Regions from separate parts of the Mesorhizobium sp. C120A genome, predicted to be linked through region 1. Evidence: predicted binding sites of a transcription regulator. Region 1 holds the regulator's gene; each other region holds the start of a gene.

Region 1 (7,270 bases):
ACCACTTCGCCCGGGAAAAGATCGATGGACGCATCGTCGACGGCGCGAATGCCACCGAACGCGATCGAGATGTTGCGCATGTCGATCAGTGGCGTACCGGTGGGAGCAGTTTTTTCCATAATCGTTCCTCCCTAGACGCGCTTGCGGTAGACGGTGTCGAGCCAGACGGCGATGACCAGGACAGCGCCAACGACAATGCTCTGCAGCGGCGAGTCGATGCCGAGCAGCACCATGCCGGATTGCAGCGACTGCATCAGTAGCGCGCCGAGCATGGCGCCCATCACCGTTCCGGCGCCGCCCGCGAGCGACGTGCCGCCGATGACAGCGGCCGCGATCACCAAAAGCTCGTCCAGTGTGCCCAGCGCATTGGTTGACGCATTGAGACGGGCCGACGAGATCGCCGCGCTGATTGCAGCCAGCACACCCATGATCATGAACACCTTCATGGTCACCCAGCGCGTGTTGATGCCGGCGAGTTCCGCTGCCTCCGGATTGCCCCCGATGGCGAAGACATAGCGGCCGAAACGCGTGCGCTTGGTGATGAACGTCATGATGATGCCGACAATCACCGCCATTAGCACCGGTATGGCGATGCCATGCGCGATGAACAGCCCGCCTTCGGGAACGGTGATGCCGTTCTGCTGTGCGTACTGGCGCACGATGCCGATCGGCCATGGATAGGAATTGGCGATCCACACGGCGCCGAGCATGGCCGCGCAAGTGACCACGCCAAGCAAGGTCTCGGCCCAGACGGGGCGCAGTGGAAAGCTGAAGCGCTTGCGCTGTGAGCGACCGTTGAGCAGCGCGAAGGCGACCGCCGCGCAGGCGACGATGCCGACGATCCAGCTGGCAGCGGCGCCAATCGAGCCGCGTGGTCCGCCGCCCATCAGCTGGAAGGTGGCGTCGAGTGGCGCGACCGTGCGCCCGCTGGTGATGAGCCATGCCATGCCACGCCAGACCAGCAGGCCACCAAGCGTCACGATGAAGGCCGGAACCTGCATATAGGCGATGATGAAGCCCTGGAACGCGCCGATCAGCAGACCAAGCACCACGCCGGCGGCAAGCGCGACGACCCAGAGCCAGGGGTTTCCAAGCTGGAAGCCGATGACGCGAATCAGGAATTCGGCCTGTGCCACGCCCATGATCATGCCGATCACGCCTTCGACGGAGCCCACCGAAAGGTCGATGTTGCGCATGACGATGACCAGTACCATGCCGGTCGCCATGATCGCGACCGAGGACGTCTGCACCGACAGGTTCCAAAGATTGCGCGGCGTCAGGAAAAGCCCACCCGACAGGATATGTATGCCGACCCAGATGACCAGCAGCGCGCCGACCATGCCGAGCATGCGCGTGTCGAGCTCGGTCGCTTTCAGGAACCGGGCGACCGCGCCGAGTTCAGACGCTCGTGCCGTATCGGCCTGCGGATTTGAGGTCGTGTCGGTCATGATGTCCTCCAGCGGCTTGCCGTCTGGCGCGGATGCCGGACCACAGCCTAGAAGTTTGCCGCCGATGGCGGAAACACACAATTCTCGTAGAGAAAACGCCGCGGCTTGACAGCCGCGGCGCCTCATTTCTTCAAGTCGTCGAGATCAGTTGCAAGCCGCGACGCTGCCGGCGGCGACGCCTGTGCAGACTTCGTCCTTCTTGATCCAGCCGGCGTCGATGACGACGTTGAGGTTGTCCTTGGTGATCGCGACGGGGGTCAGGAACAGCGACTTGACGGTGTTGCCGCCAGGCGTGGTGAAGTCCTTGGCGCCGGCAATGTCGCCCGTCTTCTTGCCATCGGCAAGCTGCGAGGCGATCTCGGCGGCGTTCTTGCCGAGTTCGCGCGCGTCTTTCCACACCGACACCGTCTGCGTGCCGAGCGCGATGCGGTTCAGGGCGGCATGGTCGCCGTCCTGGCCCGAGACCGGAACCGTTCCGGCAAGGCCCTGCGCCGTCAGCGCGGCGACAACGCCGCCGGCGGTGCCGTCATTGGCCGCAACCACGGCATCGACCTTGTTGTCATTGGCGGTCAGGAACTGTTCCATGTTCTTCTGGGCGTTGGCCGGCAGCCAGCCATCGGTATAGGCCTCGCCGACATTCTTGATCTTGCCCGAGTCGATGGCTTCCTTGAGCACTTCCATCGAGCCCGAGAACAGGAAATCGGCATTCGGATCCGAGCCCGAGCCCTTGATGAAGACATAGTTGCCTTCGGGCTTCGCCTTGAACACTTCGCGGGCCTGCATGCGGCCGACTTCCTTGTTGTCGAAGGTCAGGTAGAAGACGTCCTTGTTCTCGATCAGGCGATCATAGCCGACGACCGGAATGCCTTCGTCCAGCGCCTTCTGCACCGCCGGGCCGATGGCCGAGGCGTCCTGCGCCAGGATGATCAGCGAGTTGGCGCCCTGCGAGATCAGGCTTTCGACGTCGGTCAGCTGCTTGCCGGGATTGGACTGCGCGTCGGCCGAAATGTACTTGTCGCCGGCGGCTTCGATCGCCGTTTTCATCGCCGCCTCGTCGGTCTTCCAGCGCTCTTCCTGGAAGTTCGACCACGACACGCCGATGACCTTGTCCTTCGCCTGCGCGACCGACATCAGCGCCAGCGACATGGCGACACCCGCCAGCATGGCGGCTGCAAATCTGTTCATTATAACCCTCCCTGCGCCGCCCACGGCGCGACAAAACCGGCCCGAAGGCCTGCACAAAGAGGCTCCATTTTTTCGAGCCTCGAAAAAATACTGGTTCAATGATAAGGCACTGTCAACATCGATTATGATGGATTCTGATGGCGTTGCCGAATTTTTTCGAGCTCCGCAATAAACAATGACAGGGCTGCCGGCGTCTGCCAATATTTGGCTGGTGCCGTCGAACGCCTTCACTATCATGAGGCGCGAGGAGGCCGGGAGGAAAACAAATGTCGGTTGGGATCCGCCACGACGATCTGCGCCGTCGCAACCGTGCGATGGTGATTTCGGCCGTGCGCCGGGCCGGCCAGCCGTCGCGGACCGAGATTGCGGCGACCACCGGCCTCAGCCATTCGACGATATCGGCAATCTCGTCTGATCTAATTCAAGAAGGCATCCTGATTGAAGGCAAGCCTGGCGAGACCGGCTCGCTGAAACGCGGCCGGCCGCAGGTCGGCCTTGGCCTCAACCCGGAAGCGGCGGCGGTCATGACCGTGGTGCTGTCGCTGAACTTCCTCTCCGTCACCGTCATCGACTATGCCGGCCAGGTGGTCGCGGAAGAACAGCGCCGGCTCGACACGCTGACCATGCCGCGCGACGAGCTGATCGGCGAATGCGTAGCAATCGTCGGGCGGCGTCTCGCGGACCCGGACCTCGATGTCCAGAGCATCGCCCGCATTGCCATGGGCATCCAGGGCATCACCGATTCGCAGGCGCGGGCCATGCTGTGGTCGCCAATCACGCCACTGACCGACATTGCCTTCGCCGACATGTTGGAAGCGGAATTCGGCATTCCTGCCACCATGGAGAACGACTGCAATATGATGGCGGTGGCCCTGCAATGGCGCCAGCCCGAGCGCTACCGCGACAATTTCATCGCGATCCTCTTGTCGCACGGCATCGGCATGGGGCTGGTGCTGAAAGGCGAACTGTTCACCGGCACCCATTCCTCGGGCGGCGAGTTCGGCCACATGATCCACCGTCCGGGCGGCGCGCTCTGCCGCTGCGGGCGGCGCGGCTGCGTCGAGGCCTATGCCGGAAACTACGCCATCTGGCGCAGCGCCAAAATGATGAGCGAAGATGCCGAGCCGGTCGATATCGGCGACGCTGATATGCGCGCACTCGCCGCGCGCGCCCGCGAAACCGATGGCCCGGAGCGCGAAGCCTATCGCAAGGCCGGTGAGGCGCTCGGCTTCGGCCTCGGCAGCCTGTTTGCACTGATCGATCCGGCACCCGTCGCCATGGTCGGCGTCAGCGCCGCCGCCTTCGACTTGATCGAACCGGCATTGCGCGAAGCGATCGCCCAGACCGCCGGCGGCCAGCACTCGAAATCGATCTCCTTCGACACCGAGCCCAACGAGCTGCCGCTGATCCGCGAAGGCTGTGCCATGCGCGCGCTCGGCTTCGTCGATCAGGAGATTTTCGCGCCGGGCATTCAGGCCAAATCCGGCAAGCATGTCGCCTGAATGGCCGGCAACGGCGCGACGCGCAGCATCCTAGTCTTCCCTGATCGCGTAGCCGGCGCCGCGAATGGTACGGATGACATCCGGCATGCGGCCGTTGTTGACCGCTTTGCGTAAGCGCCCGACATGGACGTCGACGGTTCGCTCGTCGATATAGATCGTCTCGCCCCAGACATTGTCGAGCAGTTGGCTGCGCGAGAACACGCGGCCGGGATGGCGCATCATGAATTCGAGCAGCCGGAACTCGGTCGGTCCGAGCCTGATCTCGCTCTTCTTGCGGTAGACACGGTGCGACTCGCGGTCGAGCACGATGTCGCCGACCTTGAGCACGCTGGACAGCACTTCCGGCTTGGCCCGGCGCAGCAGCGCCTTCACGCGCGCCATGAACTCCGGCGTCGAGAATGGCTTGACCAGATAGTCGTCGGCACCGGTGGACAGGCCGCGCACGCGATCGCTTTCCTCACCGCGCGCGGTCAGCATGATGATCGGCAGCCGCTCGGTTTCGGGCCGCACTCTAAGCCGCCGGCAGAGCTCGATGCCGGAAACAGCGGGCACCATCCAGTCGAGCACCAGGAGATCGGGCACGTTTTCCTGCAGGCGGATCTCGGCCTCGTCGCCGCGTGTCACCACCTCGACCTGATAGCCTTCGGATTCGAGGTTGTAGCGGAGGAGCACGCCCAGCGGCTCCTCGTCCTCCACGACCATGATGCGTGGCGCGATCATAGGCAGTTCACCCTCATCAGGCCGGCGTGGCCATCGCCGTCTCGTCCTGCTTCGGACGATTGGCGGGCAATTGCTGGCCGGTCAGCACATAATACGCATTTTCGGCGATGTTGGTGACATGATCGCCGATGCGCTCAAGATTCTTGGCGCAGAACAAGAGATGCGTGCAGGCGGTGATGTTGCGAGGGTCTTCCATCATGTAGGTCAAGAGCTCACGAAACACGGACGTGTATTTGACGTCGATGCGCTCGTCGTCATTCCTGAGTTTTGCAAGCGCTGCCGCATCGGTGGCGGCATATTCCTCGACGACGCCTTGCACCTGGATCAGCACCAGTTGCGCCATGGCATCGATGGAGTGCGAGAGGTCGCGCGGCGTGACGCTCAAGCCCACGGTGCCGACGCGTTTGGCGATGTTCTTGGCGAGGTCGCCGATGCGCTCGAGGTCGCCCGCCATGCGGATCGAGCCGACCACGGCGCGCAGATCGTTGGCCATCGGCTGGCGCTTGGCGATCAGCGTGATGGCGCGGTCGTCCAGTTCGCGCTGGCGCGCATCCATGATGGCGTCGTCGGAAACGACACGCTGTGCCAGCGCATTGTCCGAATTGAGCAGCGCCCTGGTCGAGCCGCTGACCATCGAGCCTGCCAGATCGCCCATGTCGCGGATCAGCTTGCTGATCTGCCCGAGCTCTTCATCGAAGGAGGCGACGGTATGTTCACCCATGATCTTGGTCCTCGTGCCTAAAAATTCACCCGCCGGACGGCTCAGCCGAAGCGGCCGGTAATGTAGTCCTGGGTGCGCTTGTCGTCGGGGTTGGTGAACATCTTGTCGGTGACGCCCTCCTCGACGAGATAGCCGAGATGGAACATCGCCGTGCGCTGCGAGACGCGCGCCGCCTGCTGCATCGAGTGGGTGACGATGACGATCGTGTAGTTCTGGCGCAGTTCGTCGATCAGCTCCTCGACACGGGCGGTGGCGATCGGATCGAGCGCCGAGCAGGGCTCGTCCATCAGGATCACCTCCGGCGACACGGCGATGGCGCGCGCGATGCACAGGCGCTGCTGCTGGCCGCCGGACAGGCCGGTGCCGGGCTCCTGCAGGCGGTCCTTGACCTCGTTCCAGATCGCAGCCTTCTTCAGGCTCTGCTCGACGATCTGGTCCATGTCGGACTTGCGCTTGGCCAGCCCATGGATGCGCGGGCCGTAGGCGACGTTCTCGTAGATCGACTTCGGGAACGGGTTGGGTTTCTGGAACACCATGCCGACGCGGGCGCGCAGTTCGACGACATCGATGTTCTTGTCGTAGATGTCGTCTTCATCGAGCGTGATCTTGCCGGTCACCCGCGCCGAATCGATGGTGTCGTTCATGCGGTTGAGGCAGCGCAGGAAGGTCGACTTGCCGCAGCCGGACGGGCCGATCAGCGCCGTCACCTGGTTCTGGCGGACGTCGAGATTGACGTCGAACAACGCCTGCTTCTCGCCGTAGAAGACGCCGACCTTGTCGCCGCGCATCTTGATGACTTCGTTCGACTTGGCGTTCATTTTGTCGCCCACTGCATTCTCAAGGGACTGTTCGGTCATGATGTTCATACCAAATTGCCTTTTTTCTACCAGCGCCGCTCGAAGCGGCGCCGGAGCACGATCGCGGTGATGTTCATGGCCATGAGGAAGACGAGCAGGATGATGATGGCGCCGGACATGCGCTCGACAAAAGCGCGCTCAGCCTCGTTTGCCCACATATAGATCTGAACCGGCAGCGCGGTCGCCGGATCGAAAGGCGTCGTCGGATAATCGGCGACGAAAGCGACCATGCCGATCAAGAGCAGCGGTGCTGTCTCGCCGAGCGCACGCGCCAGGCCGATGATGGTGCCGGTAAGGATGCCTGGGGCGGCAAGCGGCAGGATGTGGTGGAACACCATCTGCATCTTGGAGGTGCCGAGGCCGAGCGCCGCCGAGCGGATCGACGGCGGCACCGCGGCGAGGGCGGCGCGCGTGGCGATGATGATGGTCGGCAGCGTCATCAAGGTCAGCACCAGGCCGCCGACGAAGGAAGCCGAGCGCGGCATGCCGAGGAAGTTGATGAACACGGCAAGGCCAAGCAGACCGAAGACGATCGACGGCACCGCCGCGAGATTGTTGATGTTGACTTCGATCAGGTCCGTAAAGCGGTTCTTCTTGGCGAACTCCTCCAGATAGATCGAGGCGGCGACGCCGATCGGCAGCGCCAGCAAAAGCACGATCACCATCATGTAGAACGAACCGATGATGGCCACGCCCATGCCCGACGTCTCGGGCCGGCTGGAGGCGCCATAGCTGAACAGGCCGGTGTTGAAATGCTCGGCCATCGCGCCTTCGGCTTTGAGCTTGTTCATCCAGTCGATCTGCTGGTTGGACACCTTGCGGCGCGCTTCATCGACG
Region 2 (7,270 bases), 3.3 Mb from region 1:
AGGCAGCAGATGCCGCGCACGACGAGATCGATCTCGACGCCGGCACGGCTGGCGTCATAGAGCGCGTCGATGATGTTGGGGTCGACGAGCGCGTTCATCTTCATCCAGATGCGCGCCGGACGGCCAGCCAGCGCGTAGGCGACCTCGTCGGCAATGTGCTTGAGGATACGGCTGCGCAGCGTAAACGGCGAGATGGCGATCCGCATCTCATCCGTCGGCTCGGCATAGCCGGTGATGAAGTTGAACAGCTGGGCGACATCGCGCGCGATCGTCGGATCGGTGGTGAAGAAGGACAGGTCGGTGTAGATGCGCGCGGTCACCGGATGGTAGTTGCCGGTGCCGAGATGGACATAGTTGCGCAGCTTGCCGTCCTCGCGCCGCACCACAAGCGACATTTTCGCATGGGTTTTGAGTTCGAGGAAGCCGAACACGACCTGGACGCCGGCGCGTTCGAGGTCGCGCGCCCAGCGGATGTTGGCTTCCTCGTCAAAGCGCGCCTTGAGCTCGACCAGGGCGGTTACCGATTTGCCGGCCTCGGCCGCGTCGACCAAGGCGCGCACGATCGGGCTGTCGTTGGAGGTGCGGTAGAGCGTCTGCTTGATCGCCACCACCTCCGGGTCGGCCATCGCCTGGCGCAGGAACTGGACCACCACGTCAAAGGATTCATAGGGGTGGTGGACGACGATGTCCTTCTCGCGGATGGCCGCGAAACAGTCGCCGCCATGCTCGCGAATGCGCTCGGGAAAGCGTGGATTGTAGGGGGTGAACTTCAGGTCGTCGCGCGGCACGGCGACGATCTCGGAAATCTGGCTGAGCGCCAGCGGGCCGGTCAGAACGCTGATGCGGCTCGAAGAGACGCCAAGCTCGCCGGCGACGAACTCGCGCAATTCGCCGGGCATCGACTTGTCGAATTCGATGCGGATGACCGAACCGCGGCGGCGCCGCTTCAGCGCCGTCTCGAACAGGCGCACGAGATCTTCCGACTCTTCCTCGACCTCGATATCGCTGTCCCGGATGATGCGGAACGTGCCGGAACCCTTGACCTCATAGCCGGGGAACAGCTTGCCGATATAGAGGCCGACAGCCTCCTCCAACGGAATGAAGCGAACGTGCTGCTTGCGGTCGGGCAGACGGATGAAGCGCTTCAGCGCCACCGGCAGGCGCAGAAGCGCGCTCATCTCCTCGCCATTCTTGCGATGGCGCAATTGCAGCGCCATCGAGAAGCCGAGATTGGGAATGAACGGAAACGGATGCGCCGGGTCGATCGACAGTGGAGTCAGCACCGGGAAAACCTGGTCCTGGAAATGGTCTTCCAGCCAGACTTTTTCATCCTTGGTCAGTGCGTCGCGGGTGATGCTCTCAATGCCTTCCTTGTTGAGCAGCAACATCAGCGCCGAAAGGCTGTTCTGCTGGTCCTCCTGCAGCCGCTCGACCTCGCGCAGCAATTGTTCCAGCTGCTGCTCCGGCGTGCGGCCGTCGGGGCTCTTGAGCGCAATGCCTTCGCGCACCTGGCCCGCAAGGCCGGCGACGCGGACCATGAAGAATTCATCGAGATTGGCGGCCGAAATCGACAGGAAACGGACGCGTTCGAGCAGCGGATGGTGCTCGTTCTGCGATTCCTCGAGCACACGCCGGTTGAACTGCAGCCAGGAGAACTCACGGTTGACGAACCTATCGGGGTTGCCGCCGTCGGGGCTCGCCACCTCGACATTGATGAATTCGCTCTGCACCGGCTTCAGTTCGTTCATGGTTCCTGCTCTTCCCCGCCAACCGTCCCTTGGAGCGCCGCTGGACGTGCCATGCCTCTAACACGCTTTTGTAACGCATGACCCTTCGGCGAAAACCATTCCGATTTCAGGGACATGCACTTAACCGGCTCACCGTATCCTCTGACAGGCTTTTGCGACAGTTTCATTTCATCGATCTTGCAAACAGGCCTGTTATGTTCCAGATGCTTTTCGACGAGATCAAGGAGACGACGATGGCAGGCGGTTCCATTCCCCATTTCCAGAACGATGCGGGCCATCCGGCAATCGACATCGGCGTCAAGGAATTCATGTGCACCGGCGCCAACCCGCCCTTCGACCACCCACATGTGTTCCTCGACATGGGCGACGACAATGAAAAGGTCTGCCCGTATTGCTCGACGCTCTACCGCTATTCGGCGAAGCTGAGGGCGACGGAAACGCTGCCGGCTGGTTGCCTTTATATCGACCAGGCCGCCTGATCCTTCCGCGACAAGCCCGATGGAAGACATAAGGTCCCGGCAGGTCATAATCGCCGGGGCCGGCATCGCCGGGCTGACCGCCGCCCTTGCCTTCGCCGGACGGGGTTATCCGGTAAAGCTTATCGAACAGGCACAGCACCTAGAAGCGGCCGGCGCCGGCATCCAGCTTTCGCCCAACGCAACACGCATTCTTCGAAAACTCGGCGCGCTCGACCGGCTGTTGCCGGCAGCGTTGCGGTCGGAAGCGGTCGTGCTCAAGGACGCCCGGACGCTGCGCGAACTGGCGCGGGTACCGCTCGGGCACGCCGCCGAAGCGCGCTGGCAGGCGCCCTATCTTGTCGCCCATCGCGCAGATGTGCAGGCAGCGCTGTTGGCGCAAATGGCTGAACGGCCGCAGATTGAGCTCATCACCGGCGCCCGCGTGACCGGCATCGTCAAAGACGCGCAATATGTCGCCGTGACCGCCGAAGTGGACGGCCGCGAGATCGAGGCACGCGGCAAACTGCTGGTCGGCGCCGACGGCGTCTGGTCGGCGGTCAGGGCGCAACTCGCAGGCGAGGACTTCGTCAAAAGCCGTTTTTCGGGCGAACTCGCCTGGCGAGTCACGATCGCGGCCGAGAGCGCCGCCGGCGAAGCCTTTGTCGCGATCGGCGCCGCCGACTGCGTCACCACGTTCCTGCATCCAGGCTTCCACATGGTCGCCTACCCCGTCAGCAAAGGCCGGGCCTTCAATCTCGCCGCCTTCACCAAGGGTGAGCGCATGGCCGAAGGTTGGTCGGGCCATGCCGATCCTGCGATCCTCACGGCTGCCCTGCGCGGCACCGCGCCGGGCCTGACGAAGCTTGTGGCACTGGCCGGCCCATGGACGGCCTTTCCGATCCACACCGTCGAACAGAAGCGGTGGACGAGCCCGCAGGGCATCGCGCTGATCGGCGACGCCGCGCACGCGATGACGCCGTTTGCGGCGCAAGGTGCCGCGATGGCGATCGAAGATGCCATCACGCTTGCCGAGGCTATCGCCGATTTCCCTGGCGATCTGCCCAGAAGTTTTCGAATCTGGGAAAATCTTCGGCGGCCGCGTGTCGCCAAGGCCGCGCGTCGTGGGGCCGTAAACCGCCTCGCCTGGCATGCTGCCGGCCCGGTGGCGATCGCCCGCAATCTGTTCCTGGCCATGCGCTCGCCCGACAAGCTCGCCGCCGACCTCGACTGGCTCTATGGATGGCGAGCGGACACTCGGCAGTCTAGATCGTCGACGTAGCGATCCTTCCCACCCCTCTGTCCTGCCGGACATCTCCCCCGCAAGGGGGGAGATTGGATGTCGCCGTCGCCTTCGCCAAAATCGCCGGCGTTGCAGCACGAGCGCCGCGGGCAAAACGGCTGATCTCCCCCCTTGCGGGGGAGATGGCCGGCAGGCCAGAGGGGGGTGCTGTCCCGCTGACTTCAAAAGATCCAACACTGTCGCGGTGCGATGAAGGACTGCTAGTTATAAAACCGCATCGACAAGCCCAGCGAGGCCGGCAGCGGGTTCCACCAGCCGGTGCGCAGGCCGGCGGTGCGCAGGCCGGCGGCTGTCCAGGTGTTACAGCCGACAAGCGCGTTGAAATGGCCGTTCGCCTCGAAGAAGCGGTCGAAGCTGGAATAGGCGGCGTTCTCGATGACGACCGGACCATGCGGCCCTTGCTGGAAACTCGCGTCGATATAGTTGAGCAGCGCTGCAAAACGTTCCTCATCGATGTCGAAACCGGTGACAGCAGGGTGCGGCTCGGCGATGGTCCCGGCGATATCGACATGCATGACCGAGGCGTCCAGTGTCAGCGCCTTGAGGACGGGCACTGCTTTCAGCTGCGACCAGCTCGGCGTCTCCAGATAGAAGGCCCGGCCGCCCCAGCCAAAGACGATGTAGCGCACTTCCGGGGCGTCGACAGGGATGCCGGCAGCGACCAGGAAATGGAAGCGCCGGCGCACCTCGTCATCGACTGGAATGGCGATGTCGGTGTGGATCGGATTCTCCAGCACCAGAATATGGCGCGTGCCCTCACCCGCCGCTGACGCCGGCCACAGCGGACGCGGCACCAGCGTGCCGAGCGCGGCAGCGAGCGCGACCACGATAATCAGCATGGCCACGAAACGCAGGGCTTTTCTCATGCGGCGGCGGCTTTGTGTTTCAATGGAGAAGATCAACCCCCCAGATAGCAAAAGAGCCCGGCCGCATTACGGCCGGGCTCTTTTGGTTCGCATGAAAATGCTCAGTGCAGGATCTGCGACAGAAACAGCTTCGTGCGCTCGTGGCGCGGATGGTCGAAGAACTCGGCCGGCGTGTTCTGTTCGACGATCTGGCCCTGATCCATGAAGATCACCCGGTTGGCGACTTTGCGGGCAAAGCCCATTTCGTGAGTGACGCACAGCATGGTCATGCCTTCCTCGGCCAGGCCCACCATCGTCTCCAGCACTTCCTTGATCATTTCGGGATCGAGCGCCGAGGTCGGCTCATCGAACAGCATGATGCGCGGGTTCATGCACAGCGAACGCGCTATCGCCACGCGCTGCTGCTGGCCGCCCGACAGCTGGCCCGGATATTTGTTGGCCTGTTCGGGGATCTTGACGCGCTTGAGGAAGTGCATGGCGATTTCCTCGGCCTGCTTCTTCGGCGTCTTGCGCACCCAGATCGGCGCCAGCGTGCAGTTCTCCAGGATGGTCAGATGCGGAAACAGGTTGAAGTGCTGGAACACCATGCCGACCTCGCGGCGCACCTCGTCGATCTTCTTGAGATCGTTGGTGAGTTCCTTGCCGTCGACGATGATCTTGCCCTTCTGGTGCTCTTCCAGCCGGTTGATGCAGCGGATCATGGTCGACTTGCCCGAGCCCGAAGGACCGCAGATGACGATGCGCTCGCCGCGCATCACCTTGAGGTTGATGTCCTTCAGCACATGGAACTCGCCATACCATTTGTGCATGCCGATGATGTCGATTGCGACATCGGTGGTCGAAATGTGCATCTTCTTGGCATCGACCTTGATCTCTTCGGCGCTGACGGCGTTTTCTATGACCATGGCAGGTTCCCCTTTTTGTTCTGTCTTTTAGCTATGATGCATGTCGTTGTCCCAAAACCGCTAAACACTTTTGGGCGACATGCATCAACGTTTGTGGCCGGTGTCGAGCCGGCGTTCCGTGTACATCGAATACCGCGACATGCCGAAGCAGAACAGCCAGAAGACGAAGGCTGCAAAGATGAGACCGGATCTCGCGGTCTGTGGGGTCGCCCAATTGGCGTCCGAGAAGTTCTGCTTGACGACGCCAAGCAGGTCAAACATCGAGATGATGATGACGAGGCTTGTGTCCTTGAACATACCGATGAAGGTATTGACGATGCCGGGGATGACCAGCTTCAGTGCCTGCGGCAGCACGATCAGCACCATCTTCTGCCAGTAGCCCAGGCCAAGCGAATCCGCACCCTCATACTGGCCCTTGGGGATCGCCTGCAGGCCGCCGCGCACCACTTCGGCCATATAGGCGGCGGCAAACAGCGAGACGCCGATCAGCGCCCTGAGATATTTGTCGAACGAAACCCCGGCGGGCAGAAACAGCGGCAGCATGACGCTGGCAAAGAACAAAACGGTGATCAGCGGGATGCCGCGAACGAACTCGATAAAGACCACGCACAGTGTCTTGACGATCGGCATCTTGGAGCGCCGGCCAAGCGCCAGCACGATGCCCATCGGCAGCGACACGGCAATGCCGACAAAGGACAGGCTCAGCGTCACCAGCAGCCCGCCCCATAGCTGGGTCTCCACATGCGGCAGGCCGAAGATGCCGCCGACCAGGAGCACGAACGCGATGATCGGCAATGCCAGGAATAGAAGAATGGCGTTCAACCCCTTGCGCGGCACGCGTGGCATCAGCAACGGCACCAGCAGCGCCACGAACAGGACGGCGACCAGGATCGGCCGCCAGCGCTCTTCCAGAGGATAGCGGCCAAGCATCAACTGGCCGAACTTCGCGTTGACGAAGGCCCAGCAGGCGCCTGACCAGCCGTCCGGCTGGATGCCGCCTTGCGCCACCGTGGCGCATACAGTCCGGTCCGGCCCCGTCCACTGGGCGTTGATGAAGGCCCAGTTGACGACGGGCGGCACGATCATCACCACCAGCGCAATAGCCACTATAGTCAGGATGACGTCGCCCACCGAACCGATCAGGTTCTTGCGAACCCAGGCCAAAGGCCCCCGCACGCCGGCCGGGGCTTGTTGAGCGAGTGCCATTTCGGTCCGCACCCAGGAGGTATCATGTTCCTGCATGGTCTTACCTCTCCACCAGCGCCATCCTGGCGTTGACCACATTCATCACCGCCGACGTCACCAGGCTGATGATGAGATAGACGACCATCATGATCAGCACACCCTCGACCGCTTGACCGGTCTGATTCAGCACTGTGCCGGCGATCGCCGTCAGGTCGGGGTAACCGATGGCAATGGCCAGCGACGAGTTCTTTGTCAGGTTGAGATACTGGCTGGTCAGCGGCGGGATGACGATCCGCATGGCTTGGGGAACGACGACAAGCCGCAGGATAGATCCCGGCCGCAGCCCCAGGGCGCCAGCCGCTTCGGTCTGACCCTTGCTGACGCCGAGAATGCCGGCGCGCACGATCTCGGCGATGAAGGAGGCCGTGTAACAGGACAGCGCCAAATAGAGAGACAGGAACTCCGGCCCGATCTGAAAGCCTCCGGTCAGGTTGAAGGTCGATTGCTTTGGAAAGTCGAAGCTCAAGGGAAAGCCGCTCAGCGCATAGGCCAGGAGCGGAAGGCCGACGATCAGCGCCGCCGAAGTCCAGAATACGGGAAACTGCTGGCCGGTTGCCATTTGCCGCTGGCGTGCCGTGCGCGCGACAAAAAAAGCCATGGCGATGCCGACAAGCAAGGCGACAAACATCAGCCAGGAGCCGTCGCCCCAGATAGCGCGCGGAAAATAGAAACCGCGTTGGTTGAGGAAAGAGCCGAACGGCAAATTGAAACTGTCGCGAGGCGCCGGCAGTACCGCGAGCACGCCTGA
Region 3 (7,270 bases), 2.7 Mb from region 1:
TGCGAGGTTGAGCAGCGGCACGATAATGGCGGCCGTCAGCAGGATGAAAATAGTGATGGCGATGCGACGGTCGGCACCCGCGGCGAAGAAGCGTCCCGTGATCATGTTTCCACCGCCCTGCCCTTGAGCGCGAACAGGCCGCGCGGGCGCTTCTGGATGAACAGGATGATCAGCACCAGCACGACGATCTTGCCGAGCACGGCGCCAGCATAGGGTTCGAGAACCTTGTTGACGATGCCGAGCGAGAAGGCGCCGACCAGCGTGCCCCAGAGATTGCCGACGCCGCCGAAGACCACGACCATGAAGCTGTCGATGATGTAGCCGCGGCCGAGATTGGGCGAGACATTGTCGATCTGGCTGAGCGCGACGCCGGCAATGCCGGCAATGCCGGAGCCGAGCGCAAAGGTCAGCGCATCGACCCAAGGCGTCCTGATGCCCATCGAGGCGGCCATGCGGCGGTTGGCGGTGACGGCGCGCATCTGCAGGCCCCAGGGCGTGCGCTTCATAACAAAGAGCAGCACGCCGAAGACGGTGAGCGCGAAGACCAGGATCCAGAGGCGGTTCCAGGTGACGGCGAGTTGGCCGACATCGAACGATCCCGACATCCAGGAGGGGTTGCCGACCTCCTGGTTGGTCGGTCCGAAGATCGAGCGCACCGCCTGCTGCATGACAAGCGAGACGCCCCAGGTTGCGAGCAGCGTTTCCAGCGGCCGGCCGTAGAGGAAACGGATGACGCCGCGCTCGATGATCAGGCCGACGGAAGCGGCAACCAGGAAGGCGAGCGGCAGCGCGATCACCAGCGACCAGTCGAACAGGCCGGGGAATGAGGTTCGGATCACCTGCTGGACGACGAAGGTGGTGTAGGCGCCGAGCATCACCATCTCGCCATGCGCCATGTTGATGACGCCCATGACGCCGAAGGTGATGGCGAGGCCGATGGCGGCCAGCAGCAGCACCGAGCCAAGCGAGATGCCGTACCATATGTCCTGGCCGGCATCCCACAGCGCCAGGCTCGAATTGATGCTGGCGATTGCCGCCGTCGCGGCATCCTTGACCGCGCCTTGCGCATTGGCCTCGACCGCGGTGAGCAGCGAGACCGCGTCGCGGTCGCCGCGCGCGCCGATCAGGGCAATGGCGGCAAGCTTGTCGGCCTCCGGCTTATCGGAGACCAGCACCGATGCCGCGCGCGCCTGTTCGAACAATGCCTTGACCTTGGCGTCGGTCTCGGCGGCGATGGCTGCATCGAGCGGCTCGATATTGGCGGCATCGGGGGTCTTGAACATGGTGTCGGCGGCGGCGATGCGGACAGAAGGATCTTTCGCGCGCAACGTCAGCGTTCCCAGCGCATCTCGGATGACACGGCGCAGCGTGTTGTTGACCTTGATCTTGGTGATGTCGGCCTTGGCGGCGTCGCCGGCTTTCTCGCCGCTCAGCGGGTCGAGCAGCGTGACGCTGTCGGCGGCCTCACTGCCGACGAAGACGGCTGAATCGGCTTTACGAATGTAGAGATTGCCTTCGGCGAGGGCTGCAAGCGACCGTTCAACCAGCGGATCGCCGGTGGCGGCAAGTTCGCGCACAACAGCCTCAGTGGTGGCAAAGCCCGTGCCCGTGGCGAATTTGGCGACGATGGCGCGCAGATCGGCTTCGGCTGCGTTCGACGGCAATAGGCTTGCCACCAGGAACACCAGCATGGGGCCGAGAGTGCGCAACAGGATCATCCGTTCAGATACTCTTCTGTGGGGAAATTCCGCGTCCGGGCGGGCTGAAGCGCCCGGACGCTTGGCGGTACCGATCGTGGACGCGTCCACGATCGGTCAGTCCCGGGAGGGATCAGTTCGTGCCCTTGCCGCCGCATTTGCCGGTGGCAACGTTGAAGTTGCCGCAGGACAGAGGCGCGCGCCAATCCGAAATCAGGTCCTTGGAATCGGGCAGATAGTCGGACCATTCGTCGCCCATCACGAGGCCGGGCGTCTGCGACACGGTCTCGAACTGGCCGTCGGCCTGGATCTCGCCGATCAGCACCGGCTTGGTGATGTGATGGTTCGGCATCATGGTCGAATAGCCGCCGGTGAGGTTCGGCACGGACACGCCGACCATGGCGTCGATGACCTTGTCGGGCTCGGTGGTGCCAGCCTTTTCGACCGCCTTCACCCACATGTTGAAGCCGATATAGTGAGCTTCCATCGGGTCGTTGGTGGTGCGCTTGTCATTCTTGATGAACTTGTGCCAGTCGGCGATGAACTTCTTGTTTTCGGGTGTGTCGACGCTCTCGAAATAGTTCCAGGCAGCGAGATGGCCGACCAGCGGCGCGGTATCGAGACCGGCCAGTTCTTCCTCACCGACCGAAAAGGCCATGACCGGGATGTCCTCGGCCTTGATGCCCTGGTTGCCGAGTTCCTTGTAGAACGGAACGTTGGCGTCGCCATTGACGGTCGAGACGACGGCGGTCTTCTTGCCGGCCGAGCCGAATTTCTTGATTGCGGAGACTTCGGTCTGCCAGTCGGAGAAGCCGAACGGCGTGTAGTTGACCATGATGTCTTCGGCGGCGACGCCCTTGGCCTTCAGATAGGCCTCGAGGATTTTGTTGGTGGTGCGGGGATAGACGTAGTCGGTGCCTTCCAACACCCAGCGCTTCACCGAGCCACCGTCTTCGCTCATGAGATAATCGACAGCGGGAATCGCCTGCTGGTTCGGGGCGGCGCCGGTGTAGAACACGTTGCGCTCGCTTTCCTCGCCCTCATACTGGACGGGGTAGAACAGGATGTTGTCGAGTTCCGAGAACACCGGCAACACCGATTTGCGCGACACCGAGGTCCAGCAGCCGAACACGGCGGCGACCTTGTCCTTCGAGATCAGCTCGCGCGCCTTTTCGGCAAAGAGCGGCCAGTTGGAGGCCGGATCGACAACGACCGCCTCGAGCTTCTTGCCGAGCAGACCGCCCTTGGCATTCTGCTCTTCGATGAGCATCAGCATGGCGTCTTTCAGCGTCGTCTCCGAAATCGCCATGGTCCCCGACAGCGAATGCAGAATGCCGACCTTGATCGTGTCTTCGGCGGCCTTGGCCGGAGACGACATCGACAGGCCGGCGGCGATCACGCCCGCCGAAAACATTTTTGTTATTGTGGAGAAATTACCCCTCATACCGAAGACTCCCAAGCTGTTTGATTGCACCGCGACAATGCAAAGCAACTGCCGTGCCAAACGCGAAGGCGCCGCTCATAAAGATGTAATAGCCGAGCGTTATCAGCCGGTTGGTATATTAGCCTGGAGAGACAACAAAGGCAGCCGGTAGAAATTGATTGAGGCAAATTTGCGCAGCGCACACGACTTTTGCCTAATTTTCGCCCAATTGAGACAAATGCCTAGTTTTTGATCTCCGGCCGTGGTTTCCGGGCGAACAATGTTGCGGCACCGCGCAAAAATAGGGCAAGCTCGCCCTTCAAAAGAGAGACGTCATGACATCTCGCATCTCACGCATTTCCGGCATCCTGCTGCTGATGGCAACGAGCGGCGCCGCGCGCGCCGATTTCAGCGAGGGCAAGCTTCCGGACGGCACCTATCATTGCGAGGTCTACCTGCTCGGCGCCTTCCTCAACCTCGGCGACATCACCATCAAGGGCAATGTCTATACCGGCCCGGTGACATTCGGCACCGGGACGCAAGGCTACAACTATCAGATGAATGCCAATGGCGAGATAACCTGGCTCGGGCCGCTGGGCGGCTATACCACCGGTGGCAACTCCGTCTCCATGACACAGGCAACACTGGACGGCAAGACCGCCCCGTCATTCGACATCATTCTGAAGCAGCCCGACGGCGCCTTCACCGCCTCGACCTGCACCAAGGGCTGAGCGATGCGTAGTGCCGCGCCCAGTTGCGGCAAAACCTTCCTCTTATGTCATGTGAATGTTGCCTAAGCAGACTAGGGCAACGGTGCGCCGTAACATCCACCCTGAGAGGCAGACACCATGGCCAATACACCGTCTTCATCCTCCCCCGTCATCCGCGAAATCATTGCCGAGCGCGTCTCGCGCCGGTCTCTTTTGAAAGGCAGCCTCGCCTCCGGCGCGCTGATTGCCGGCGGCAGCTTTGTCGGCTCCTTGTTTGCCGGCGAAACGCATGCCGCCGCAGCGCAGTCGACGCTCGGCTTTCCCGAGCTGAAGCGGGTCTACGACAAGACCCATGCCGCCGCCGAAGGCTATGAGACGACCATCGTCGCGCGCTGGGGCGATCCGCTTGCAGCTGGCCTCGCCGAATTCGACGGCAACAAGGTCGCGGCGGAGGAACAGGAAAAGCGCTTCGGCTACAATTGCGACTACATCGCCTTCATGCCGCTGCCGAAGGGCACGGTGAATTCTGATCATGGCCTGCTCTGCGTCAACAACGAATACATCTCGCCCAATGTGATGTTTCCGGGGATGACCGAGGGCGATGCCGGCAAGACGATGACCAAGGAACAGGTCGATCTCGGCATGGCCGCGATGGGCCATTCGATCGTCGAGGTGCAATTGAAGGACGGCAAGTGGGAAACCGTAGCCGACAGTCCGCTGAACCGCCGCATCACCGCCAACACCGAAATGACCGTTTCCGGACCGGTTGCCGGCCATGCGCTGATGAAAACTTCGGCCGACCCGACTGGCACGAAAGTGCTCGGCACCAGCTATAATTGCAGCGGCGGTTTCACCCCCTGGGGTACGGTGCTGACCTGCGAGGAAGGCGTGTCCGACATTTTCGGCGGCGACCCGAAAAAGGCGCCGACTGCCGACCTGCTCGACCGTTACGGCTTCGACGGCTCCGACATCTATGGCCGCGGCCGCTTCCATGACCGCTTCAACCTCGACAAGGAACCGAACGAGGCCAACCGCTTCGACTGGGTGGTCGAGATCGACCCTTACGATCCTCAGTCCAGGCCGGTGAAGCGCACGGCACTTGGCCGCATGTCGCATGAGGCCTCGACCGTGGTCCTCAACAAGGACGGCCGCGTTGTCGTCTATATGGGTGACGACGACTATTTCGAATATATGTACCGCTTCGTCTCGGCCAAGGCCTATGACAAGGCCAACCCGGCCTCCGGCGCCGATCTGCTCGACGATGGCGTGCTGTCGGTCGCCCGCTTCGATGCCGATGGCTCGATGACGTGGCTGCCGTTGGTGCACGGCCAGGGCAAGCTTACCGTCGAGAACGGTTTTGCCGACCAGGCCGAGGTGCTGTTGAAGACGCGGTTTGCGGCAGATGCGCTCGGCGCCACGCCGATGGACCGGCCCGAGGACATCGAGACCAATCCGGTGACCGGCCGCGTCTATGCGGTGATGACCAAGAACAAGAAGCGCGACCAGTCAAAGGTCAATCCGGCCAACACGCGGCCGGAAAATCTCTGGGGCCATATTGTCGAACTGATCCCGCCCGGCGGCCGCGGCGCGGATGCCGACCACACGGCCGAAAACTATGCCTGGGACCTGTTCGTGCTCTGCGGCAACCCGAAAGATGCCAAGGTCGGCGCCACTTTTCATCCGGACACGTCGGACAATGGCTGGTTCGTCTGCCCCGACAACATCACCTTCGACCCGGCGGGGCGGCTGTGGGTGGCGACGGACGGCGCCAATGATTTCGACCTGCCGGACGGCGTCTATGGCGTCGACACCGAAGGTGCGGCGCGCGGCCTGCCGAAGCTGCTGTTCACCTGCCCGCATGGCGCCGAAGCGACCGGCCCATGCTTCACGCCGGACGGCACGACTTTGTTCCTGTCGGTGCAGCACCCTGCGGAAGATGCAGAGACGCTCGACAAGGCGCAGACGCTGTGGCCCGACTTCAGGGATGGCCAGCTGCCGCGACCGTCCGTCGTCGCCATCCGCCGCAAGGACGGACAGCCGGTCGGCGCATAGTGAGTCCTAGGAAAAAAGGGCGGAACGCGCCATGCGCGTTCCGCGTAGCGATCCCGGAGGACGGCTCAGATCGTCTTGGCCGACATTTGCGAAGCGATGTATTCGGCCTGGCGGATAGCCAGCGACACGATCGTCAGCGTCGGATTTTCAGCCGCACCGGTGGTGAACTGGCTGCCGTCCGACACGAACAGGTTTTTGATGTCGTGCGCTTGGCCGTGCTTGTTGACGACGCCGTCTTCCGCCTTTTCGCTCATCCGGTTTGTGCCGAGATTGTGGGTTGAGGGATAGGGCGGCGTCGGGAAGGAGCGCGTCGCGCCGACCGCATGGTAAAGCGCTGTGGCCTGCTTGTAGGCATGGTTGCGCATCGCCGTGTCGTTGGGATGATCATCGAAATGCACGTCGGCGATCGGCATACCGTGCGCGTCCTTCTCGTCCTTGTGCAGCGTGACGCGGTTTTCCGCGCGCGGCATGTCCTCGCCGACGATCCACAGGCCAGCCATGTGATCATAGTGGTCGAGCGCGGTGGTGAAGGAACGGCCCCAGCCGCCGGGATTGAGGAAGGCGGCCATGAAGGGCAAGCCGAGCGACAGCGTCTCGAATTCATAGCCGCCGACAAAGCCGCGTGAGGGATCGTGCCGCGCCTCGTCGCGGATAATGCCGGCCATGGTGGTGCCGCGATACATATGCACCGGTTGGTCGAAGATGGCGTAGACCGAACCGGTGGTGTGGCGCATGTAGTTCTTGCCGACCTGCCCCGACGAATTGGCAAGCCCTTGCGGAAACTTCGCTGACTCGGAGTTCAGCAGCAGGCGCGGGCTTTCGATCGAGTTGCCGGCGACGGCGACGATGCGGGCCTTCTGCTCCTGCAGATTGCCGTCCTTGTCGGCATAGACGACGCCGGTCACTTTTCCGCTAGCGTCATGGTTGATCTTGATCGCCATGGCGTTTGGCCGGACCTCGAGATGGCCGGTCGCCTCACCTTTGGGAATCTCGGTGTAGAGCGTCGACCATTTGGCGCCCCATTTGCAACCCTGGAAGCAGAAGCCGGTCTGTTGGCAGGAGTTGCGGTCGTCGCGCTCGACCGAATTGATTGCCATGTTGCCGGTATGACATTCCTTATAGCCGAGCTTGTCGGCGCCGGCCTTGAGCACCTTGAAGTTGTTGTTGCCGGGCAGCCGCGGCCAGCCATTGGTGCCGGTGACGCCCATCTTGGCTTCCGCCTTGGCGTAGTACGGCTCCATCTCGGCCAATGTGACCGGCCAGTCCAGCAGGTTGGCGCCTTCCAGCTTGCCGTAGGTCGAGAGCGTCCTGAACTCATGCTTCTGGAAGCGCAACGAGGCGCCGGCCCAGTGCGTGGTCGAGCCGCCGACCGATTTGACGATCCAGGC
Region 4 (7,270 bases), 1.5 Mb from region 1:
CGACGTGCATGTGCACATGTTCGGCACGGCGACGCTGTCCTTTGCCGACGGCATCAAGACTCAGGCCGGCGACGTGTTCGAGATCGAGGCCGGGGATTTCGGCCTGCCGCTGCGCAACCCGCTGGAGATCGAGCAGCCGGTGAAGGTGGCGGTGAAGGCGCTTTGAGGCAGCATCACATTTGGGAGCCGGAATGAACGGAATGCGGCTTGTCATTGTGTTCACGGGCGTGGCCCTGTTCCTGACCCAACCGTCGGTGGCCTTTAGCGCCGGCCAGTGCAGCCCGAAGTCCTATCGTGAAGCCCGTTTGGCGATGACGAGCCGTCTTCTGGCAACCGGCTATTCGAAAGCCCAGGTGAGCTTTCTGATGCGCAACACGGATCACATGACATCAGCGCTTCGCACCGACAGGCTGAACAACAATGGCAAGGTCTGCGGCATCGACTCCGCCAAGGCCCATGTCCTCGGTTGCCTCGACAAGCAGTTGTTCCCGTTGAAGCGCGGCTCAAACGCTTCGCTCGACGAGGTCAAACTGACCGAAGGCTTTTGGGGCAGGAAACGTTTGGCCGCACGCGAACTGCTGTTTATCGGCCATTTTCATGCCTGCCTTGGCGCCGCGAAAGAGTATCTCTTTCGCGGCTGACTCCGGCGGGCCGGAAGTCAATAAATATCGAAATCGAAATACTTGGCCTGGATCTTCTTGTAAGTGCCGTCGGCGACGATGGCGTCTATCGCCGCATTCAGCTTGTCGCGCAGCGCCGTGTCTTCCAGGCGGACAGCGATGCCGGCTTGGGTCTCGGTGCCCTTGACGTCGCCGACAAGCTTGCAGCAGCCTTCGCTCGCCTTCTTCAGCCAGTCCATCAGCACGAACTTGTCGGAGATGACGGCATCGAGACGGCCGTTCTGCAGGTCGGTGATCGCCTCTTCCTGGGTGGGGTAGAGTTTCGCCTCGGCGCCGGCCTTGCCATAGGCGTCCTGCGCATAGTCGGCCTGGGTGGTCGAGGCCTGCGCGCCCACCGTCTTGCCGGCAAGGGCTGCCGGTTCGGTGGAAGTGAGGTCGCTGTCCTTCGGCGCCACCAGCGCCAGCGGCGTCGTGTAGTATTTGTTGGTGAAGGCGACCTGTTTCTTGCGCTCCTCGGTGATGCTCATCGAGGCGATGATGGCGTCGAACTTTTTCGCCTGCAGCGCCGGGATGATGCCGTCCCAGTCCTGGGTGACGATCTCGCACTCGACCTTCATCTGCGCACACAGCGCATTGGCAATGTCGATGTCGAAGCCCTCGATCTTGCCGTCCGCGGTGATGGTGTTGAAGGGCGGATAGGCGCCCTCGGTGCCGATCTTCAATTTCTCCTGCGCCTCAGCCAGCGAGCCGGCCGATATCACCAGCATGGCAGCGCTCGCTGCCGATATGATCCATCTTGAAATCTGCATTTCGGTTCCCCTTGCGCGCCGTTCTCTTGCCGGCCACCGAAAGGCAGCCAAGCATGGTGAGGCAGCGCAGGCAAGTATTTTGCCTGACGGTGATCGAAGGTTCAGCCGGCGGGGCGGAAATGCTTGGAGAGCTTGAGGCCTTGCGCCTGGTAATTCGAGCCGAGATCGGTGCCGTAAAGCGCCTGCGGCCGCTTCAGCATGTGTTCGTAGACCAGCCGGCCGACGATCTGGCCGTGGTCGAGGATGAACGGCACTTCGTGGCTGCGCACTTCGAGCACCGCCCGGCTGCCGGTGCCGCCTGAGGCCGAATGGCCGAAGCCCGGATCGAAGAAGCCGGCATAGTGAACACGGAATTCGCCAACCAGCGGATCGAAGGGCGTCATCTCGGCGGCGTAGAGCGGCGGCACGTGCACGGCTTCGCGGCTGACCAGGATGTAGAACTCGTCCGGGTCGAGCACCAGTTCGCCGGCGCCGCTCTTATAGAGCGGCTCCCAGAAATCGACGGCATCCTGGGCGGCGCGCTTGTCGACATCGACCAAGCCGGTGTGATGCTTGCCGCGATAGCCGACCAGGCCGTTCTGGTCGCCGTCAAGATCGATCGACAGCGCAATGCCGCCGCCGGAAATGTTGGGCGGCTCGGTCGCCACCAGCATCTCGGCGCGGTGCAATTCGTTCAGTTCTGCCTCCGACAACAGCGCGTTGCCGGTGCGAAAGCGGATCTGCGACAGCCTCGATCCGGCGCGTACGACGATCGGGAAGGTGCGCGGACTGACTTCGAGATAAAGCGGCCCGTGATAGCCGGGGGCGATCTTGTCGAACTCATGGCCGCGATCGGTCATCACCCGGGTGAAGATGTCGAGCCGGCCGGTCGAGCTCTTCGGGTTGGCCGAGGCCGACACGTTTGCGGGCAGCGCCAGGCTTTCGAGCAGCGGCACGATGTAGACGCAGCCGGTTTCCAGCACCGCGCCCTCGGCGAGACTGAACTCATGCAATTTCAGCCGGTGAAGCTTGTCGGCCACCAGATGATCGGGACCCGGCAGGAAGGAGGCGCGCACGCGAAAAGCCTTGTCGCCGAGCCTGAGATCGAGGCTCGCCGGCTGCACCTGGTCGACATCGAGCGCGCGCGGCGACTTCAGCGCGCCGGACTGAAACAGCGCGGAAATGTCCTGATCGGGAAGAATGCCTGTCTGCCGCAAAAGGCTGGCTCCGCTCCAAGGTCGGTCTCTTTGTGGCAGGTTCTTGCCGCAAAACCGCTGGATATTATTGCGGAACCTGCCTGGTACAAACCTCTTAATGAAGCCGGCAATTGACGCAAGCGCAGGTGAGGTCTAAAGGGTCGTTATCCCGTGGTGATTTGGCCGGTCGGCTTGCAGCCACGTTAAACAAGTCGCTAAAGGACCGTCGGGCCGCAAGGCCATATGGACCGGTTGCGACTTTCGCGGCCGGTTTTTTTGTGTCTGGAACAAAAGCGATGAGCACCAAGAAGCGTAACTGGAAACCTCAGACCGCACTCGTGCACGGGGGAACGCTGCGTTCCCAGTTCGGCGAGACGTCCGAAGCGATGTACCTCACCCAAGGCTATGTCTACGAGACGGCGCAGGCTGCCGAGGCCCGTTTCAAGGGCGAGGAGCCGGGCTTCATCTATTCGCGCTATGCCAACCCTACCGTCGACATGTTCGAAAAGCGCATGTGCGCGCTGGAGGGTGCCGAAGATGCGCGCGCCACGGCGTCCGGCATGGCGGCGGTGACGGCAGCGCTCCTGTGCAGCGCCAAGGCCGGCGACCATATCGTTGCGGCGCGCGCGCTGTTCGGCTCCTGCCGCTGGGTGGTGGAGACGCTGGCGCCGAAATACGGCATCGAGGCAACGCTGGTCGACGGCACCGACATCGCCAACTGGGAAAAGGCGGTGCGGCCGAACACGAAACTGTTCTTCCTGGAAAGCCCGACCAATCCGACGCTGGAAGTGGTCGACATTGCAGCGGTGGCGGCGCTCGCCACCTCGATCGGCGCCAGGCTGATCGTCGACAATGTCTTCGCCACGCCCTTGCAGCAGAAGCCCTTGCAGCTCGGCGCCCATATCGTCGTCTACTCCGCGACCAAGCACATTGACGGCCAGGGACGCTGTCTCGGCGGCATCATCCTGTCGGACAAGAAATGGATCGACGAGAATTTGCACGACTATTTCCGCCACACCGGCCCGAGCCTGTCGCCGTTCAACGCCTGGACGCTGCTCAAGGGCCTGGAGACGCTGCCGGTTCGGGTGCGCCAGCAGACTGAAAGCGCGGCCAAGATCGCGGACTTCCTGGCAGGACGGCCGGAAATCGCCCGCGTCATCTATCCCGGCCGCGCCGACCACCCGCAGGCCGACATCGTCAAGAAGCAGATGACAGGCGGATCGACGCTGATCTGCCTCGACGTCAAGGGCGGCAAGCAGGCGGCCTTCGCCTTGCAGAACGCGCTCGACATCGTGCTGATCTCCAACAATCTCGGCGACGCCAAGAGCCTGATCACCCATCCGGCGACCACCACGCACAAGAACCTCAGCGACGAAGCTCGCGCCGAGCTTGGCATCGGGCCGGGAACGCTCAGGCTGTCGGTCGGTCTTGAGGATACGGACGATCTGCTGGAGGACGTTGCGCAGGCGCTGAAGGCAGCCGGGTAGGCCGCGAGGCGTCACGCTCCCGACGAAGCCTCTTCCAGCTCGGCTGCCTTGGTGCCGATGATCATGGTGTTGCCGCGCCAATCGACGGCGCCGCTCAGCCAGCCGCGCGCCCAGATGGCGGGAAGCATCATGTCGCGGACCATCATCGCCGGGACCATGCGCAGCGACAGATGCCAGCCCTTGGCAGCGGCCAGCGCGCATTCGGGAATGTAGGCCGCCGTCAGCACGGCCAACACCGTGGCCGGCAGGCTGATGCCGGCACTTGCGGCCGCCACCAGCGCCAACGCCAACGGCACGGCGACGCCGGTCAGGATCTCGGGTGCGAAAAACAGCGGGAAGGTGACGCGGCGCAACCGCGCCCAGCGCGCCTGGCGCGACCAGATGTCGGCAAGTCGGCGCTGCCCCAGTGGTTGCTCGAAAGGCGAGGCAACGAGATTGACGTGCAGGCCCAGTCCGTTGACCAGCTTGGTTGCAGCAGCATCCTCGGCGATCTCGGCGGCCAGCGCGCGGATACCGCCATTGGTATCGAGCATCGGCTTGTTCCACAGCATGCTCTTGCCCTGGGCAAAGCCGAGGCCAAGCGCCTCGCCGGCATATTGCCAGCGCGCCTGCAGCGTGTTGAGGAACGCGCATTCGACCTCGGCCCAGAAGCCATCCGGCCGCGAGCCGATCGGCGTCGAGCAGATAAGCCCGGTATTGGTCCGCCAGGCCGCCATCAGGTGCTGGACGTAATCCCTAGGCATCAGCACGTTGGAATCCGCCAGAATAACCCAATGATAGCGCGCCGCTTCCCAGCCCTTGACGCAGTTGTTGAGCTTCGGGTTGCTGCTGACGCGGTCGTCGCCGATCAGCAGCCGGGCCGGCACGTTGGGAAACAGGACGATCGCCCTGTTTATCAGTTTGACGACCGGGTCGTCGGCGTGAGCGACGCAGAAGATCAGTTCGTAGATCGGCCAGTCAAGCGAGAAAGCTCGCTGCAGCGTCTCTTGTGTGAACGGCTCCACGCCGCGCGACGGCACGACGATCGAGACCGGCGGCTGCTCGTTGGACGGCGGAGGGATGAGACGGCGCGCTTTCAGCTTCGACGATGCAAGCAGGATGCTGGCGAGATTGGAAAGAAGCAAAGCGGAGGAAGCGAAGGCGGCTGTGAGAGCTGGTTCCATCGAGATCTGGTCACTCCGGAAAGGCCGCTCGCGGCTGCTTTGTCAGTCGACAGATGGGCCTTGAGTCGCCGGCAAGGTTTGCGCACACCAACATTGTCATGTGTCACTTAAATGACATTGTTTGTCGGCACCTGCGCTTTGAGGCTGGCAGGACATGCCGCTCTGCGCGTATCAAACCGCATGGCGCGACAAATGTTCCCTGCCGCGCAACCGGAGCAGCCCATGTATCGCGCCGTCACGCGCAACATCGAAGTGCAGGTCAGACCGTTCTACCTGGAGGACCGCTCGGACCCGGCGGAGAACCGCTATGTCTGGGGCTACCAGGTGACGATCGACAACCAGTCGGACGATTTCGTGCAGCTTATGTCGCGTTACTGGCACATCACCGACGGCAGCGGCCGGATCGAGGAAGTGCGCGGCGCCGGCGTGGTCGGCGACCAGCCTGAGCTCAATCCCGGCGACAGCTATCAATACACGTCAGGCTGCCCGCTCTCGACGCCCTCCGGCTTCATGGTCGGCCACTACACCATGCGCAACAAAAAGGGCGAGACGTTCGACGTCGCTATTCCCGCGTTTTCGCTGGATCTGCCGGGGACGCGGCGGACGGTGAATTAGGGGTTTTCTCCCCATCTCTATACGGGGAGAAATGCCCGGCAGTGCAACGAGGGGCGCCGCCGGACTCATGAGGTTATCTTCCACGCACATGACGCAGGCTATGCGCGGCCATTCACCAAAGTTCGCGCTGCCCCTCATCCGCCCTTCGGGCACCTTCTCCCCGTGAACGGGGAGAAGGAAGAGATGCTACTGAGTTGCAAACTCCGCCGGGTCGAAGTCGTACTGCTTCGAGCAGAACTCGCAGGCGACGTGGATGCCGCCATCTTCGGTGCTGTCCTTGATCTCCTGCGCGGAAAACCCCTCGAGGATGCCGCGTATCTTGTCCCTTGAGCAGGAACATTGGTCGGCGACCGGCACGCCGCCGAAGACGCGCACACCATGTTCGTGGAACAGCCTGTAGAGCAGCCGCTCGGCGCCGATGGTCGGGTCGATCAGCTCGGTCGGCTCGATGGTGCCGAGCAGCGCCACCAGCTCGCGCCACGAATTGTCGGCCGGCTCCTGCGTCACGTCACGCGGATCGCCGTCGCCGCCCGAAATGTCCGGCACGCGCATGCGCTCGGGTGACTGCGGCAGGAACTGCGCCAGGATACCGCCGGCGCGCCACTGCTCGCGCGCACCGCCGGGGCCGGGCGTCAGCAGCTTGGCCACCGACAGCCGGAGGTCGGTCGGGATCTGCTCCGACTGGCGGAAATAGGTGCGCGCGGCGTCTTCCAGCGTCTCGCCGTCGAGCTGGACGATGCCCTGATAGCGCTGCGTGTGCGCGCCCTGGTCGATGGTCAGCGCCAAAACGCCGCTGCCCAGCAGCGTCTGCTGCGAGGTCTGGCCTGCGGCCACCAGGGCCTCCAGCCGGTCGGCATCGAAGCGCGCATAGGCGCGCAATGCCGAGGGCGTGGAGAAATCCGCGACCAGCATGTCGACAGGCCCGTCGGTGCGGGTCTGCAGGATGAACTTGCCTTCGAATTTGAGCGAAGTGCCGAGCAGCACCGTCAGCACACAGGCTTCCGCCAGCAGGCGGGCGACCGGCTCGGGATAGTCGTGACGGTTGAGGATGGCGTCGAGCATCGGCCCGAGCTGCACGGTGCGGCCGCGCACGTCGAGCGGGCCTACCTCGAAGGGCACGACATGATCGTCGCCGGCATAGCCGAACTCGCCGAGTTTGGGGTGATGTTCAGTCACTTGATGCGTTTCCAACATGACAAAGCTCCAGGGCGCGGCCATGCGGCCCGGAGGGGTGCATGCGTCCAAACGCGCTTGATTTGCGTGATGGGGCGCAAATAGGCATCGCGCCGCCCCGGATCAAGCGTTTTGAGAGCAAGCGCCTGGAGATCAAGCGCCCAGACACCAGGCCAAAACCGCCTTCTGGGCGTGGAGCCGGTTCTCGGCTTCGTCGAAGACCACCGA

Evidence for each region. Region 1 encodes PhoB, which activates phosphate uptake and scavenging genes when phosphate is short. Its sites were predicted from a motif close to TGTCATNNANCTGTCAT; they were not measured.
Region 2: the regulator PhoB is predicted to act here: its motif matches at 1,903-1,919, upstream of NL532_RS22670 (RNA degradosome polyphosphate kinase).
Region 3: the regulator PhoB is predicted to act here: its motif matches at 3,897-3,913, upstream of NL532_RS19400 (PhoX family protein).
Region 4: the regulator PhoB is predicted to act here: its motif matches at 5,355-5,371, upstream of NL532_RS31285 (ceramide glucosyltransferase).

What each region holds. Positions count from the first base shown of each region.
Region 1 is NZ_CP100476.1:1,335,077-1,342,346, reverse strand. Features, by position in the region: gene NL532_RS06630 (ATP-binding cassette domain-containing protein) at 1-119, opposite strand, end outside; gene NL532_RS06625 (sugar ABC transporter permease) at 132-1,448, opposite strand; gene xylF (D-xylose ABC transporter substrate-binding protein) at 1,593-2,633, opposite strand; gene NL532_RS06615 (ROK family protein) at 2,900-4,135, shown strand; gene phoB (phosphate regulon transcriptional regulator PhoB) at 4,166-4,855, opposite strand; gene phoU (phosphate signaling complex protein PhoU) at 4,872-5,576, opposite strand; gene pstB (phosphate ABC transporter ATP-binding protein PstB) at 5,618-6,442, opposite strand; gene pstA (phosphate ABC transporter permease PstA) at 6,460-7,270, opposite strand, start outside.
Region 2 is NZ_CP100476.1:4,660,835-4,668,104, forward strand. Features, by position in the region: gene NL532_RS22670 (RNA degradosome polyphosphate kinase) at 1-1,748, opposite strand, end outside; gene NL532_RS22675 (zinc-finger domain-containing protein) at 1,982-2,227, shown strand; gene NL532_RS22680 (FAD-dependent monooxygenase) at 2,247-3,485, shown strand; gene NL532_RS22685 (TIGR02117 family protein) at 3,707-4,372, opposite strand; gene NL532_RS22690 (amino acid ABC transporter ATP-binding protein) at 4,474-5,277, opposite strand; gene NL532_RS22695 (amino acid ABC transporter permease) at 5,362-6,519, opposite strand; gene NL532_RS22700 (amino acid ABC transporter permease) at 6,524-7,270, opposite strand, start outside.
Region 3 is NZ_CP100476.1:3,988,374-3,995,643, forward strand. Features, by position in the region: gene urtC (urea ABC transporter permease subunit UrtC) at 1-105, opposite strand, end outside; gene urtB (urea ABC transporter permease subunit UrtB) at 102-1,718, opposite strand; gene urtA (urea ABC transporter substrate-binding protein) at 1,831-3,141, opposite strand; gene NL532_RS19395 (hypothetical protein) at 3,456-3,851, shown strand; gene NL532_RS19400 (PhoX family protein) at 3,969-5,882, shown strand; gene NL532_RS19405 (GMC family oxidoreductase) at 5,948-7,270, opposite strand, start outside.
Region 4 is NZ_CP100476.1:6,456,870-6,464,139, forward strand. Features, by position in the region: gene araD1 (AraD1 family protein) at 1-166, shown strand, start outside; gene NL532_RS31265 (hypothetical protein) at 192-641, shown strand; gene NL532_RS31270 (ABC transporter substrate-binding protein) at 659-1,429, opposite strand; gene NL532_RS31275 (2'-deoxycytidine 5'-triphosphate deaminase) at 1,531-2,625, opposite strand; SAM riboswitch at 2,766-2,843, shown strand; gene NL532_RS31280 (O-succinylhomoserine sulfhydrylase) at 2,901-4,091, shown strand; gene NL532_RS31285 (ceramide glucosyltransferase) at 4,103-5,254, opposite strand; gene apaG (Co2+/Mg2+ efflux facilitator ApaG/CorD) at 5,477-5,869, shown strand; gene NL532_RS31295 (Hsp33 family molecular chaperone) at 6,056-7,087, opposite strand; gene argF (ornithine carbamoyltransferase) at 7,196-7,270, opposite strand, start outside.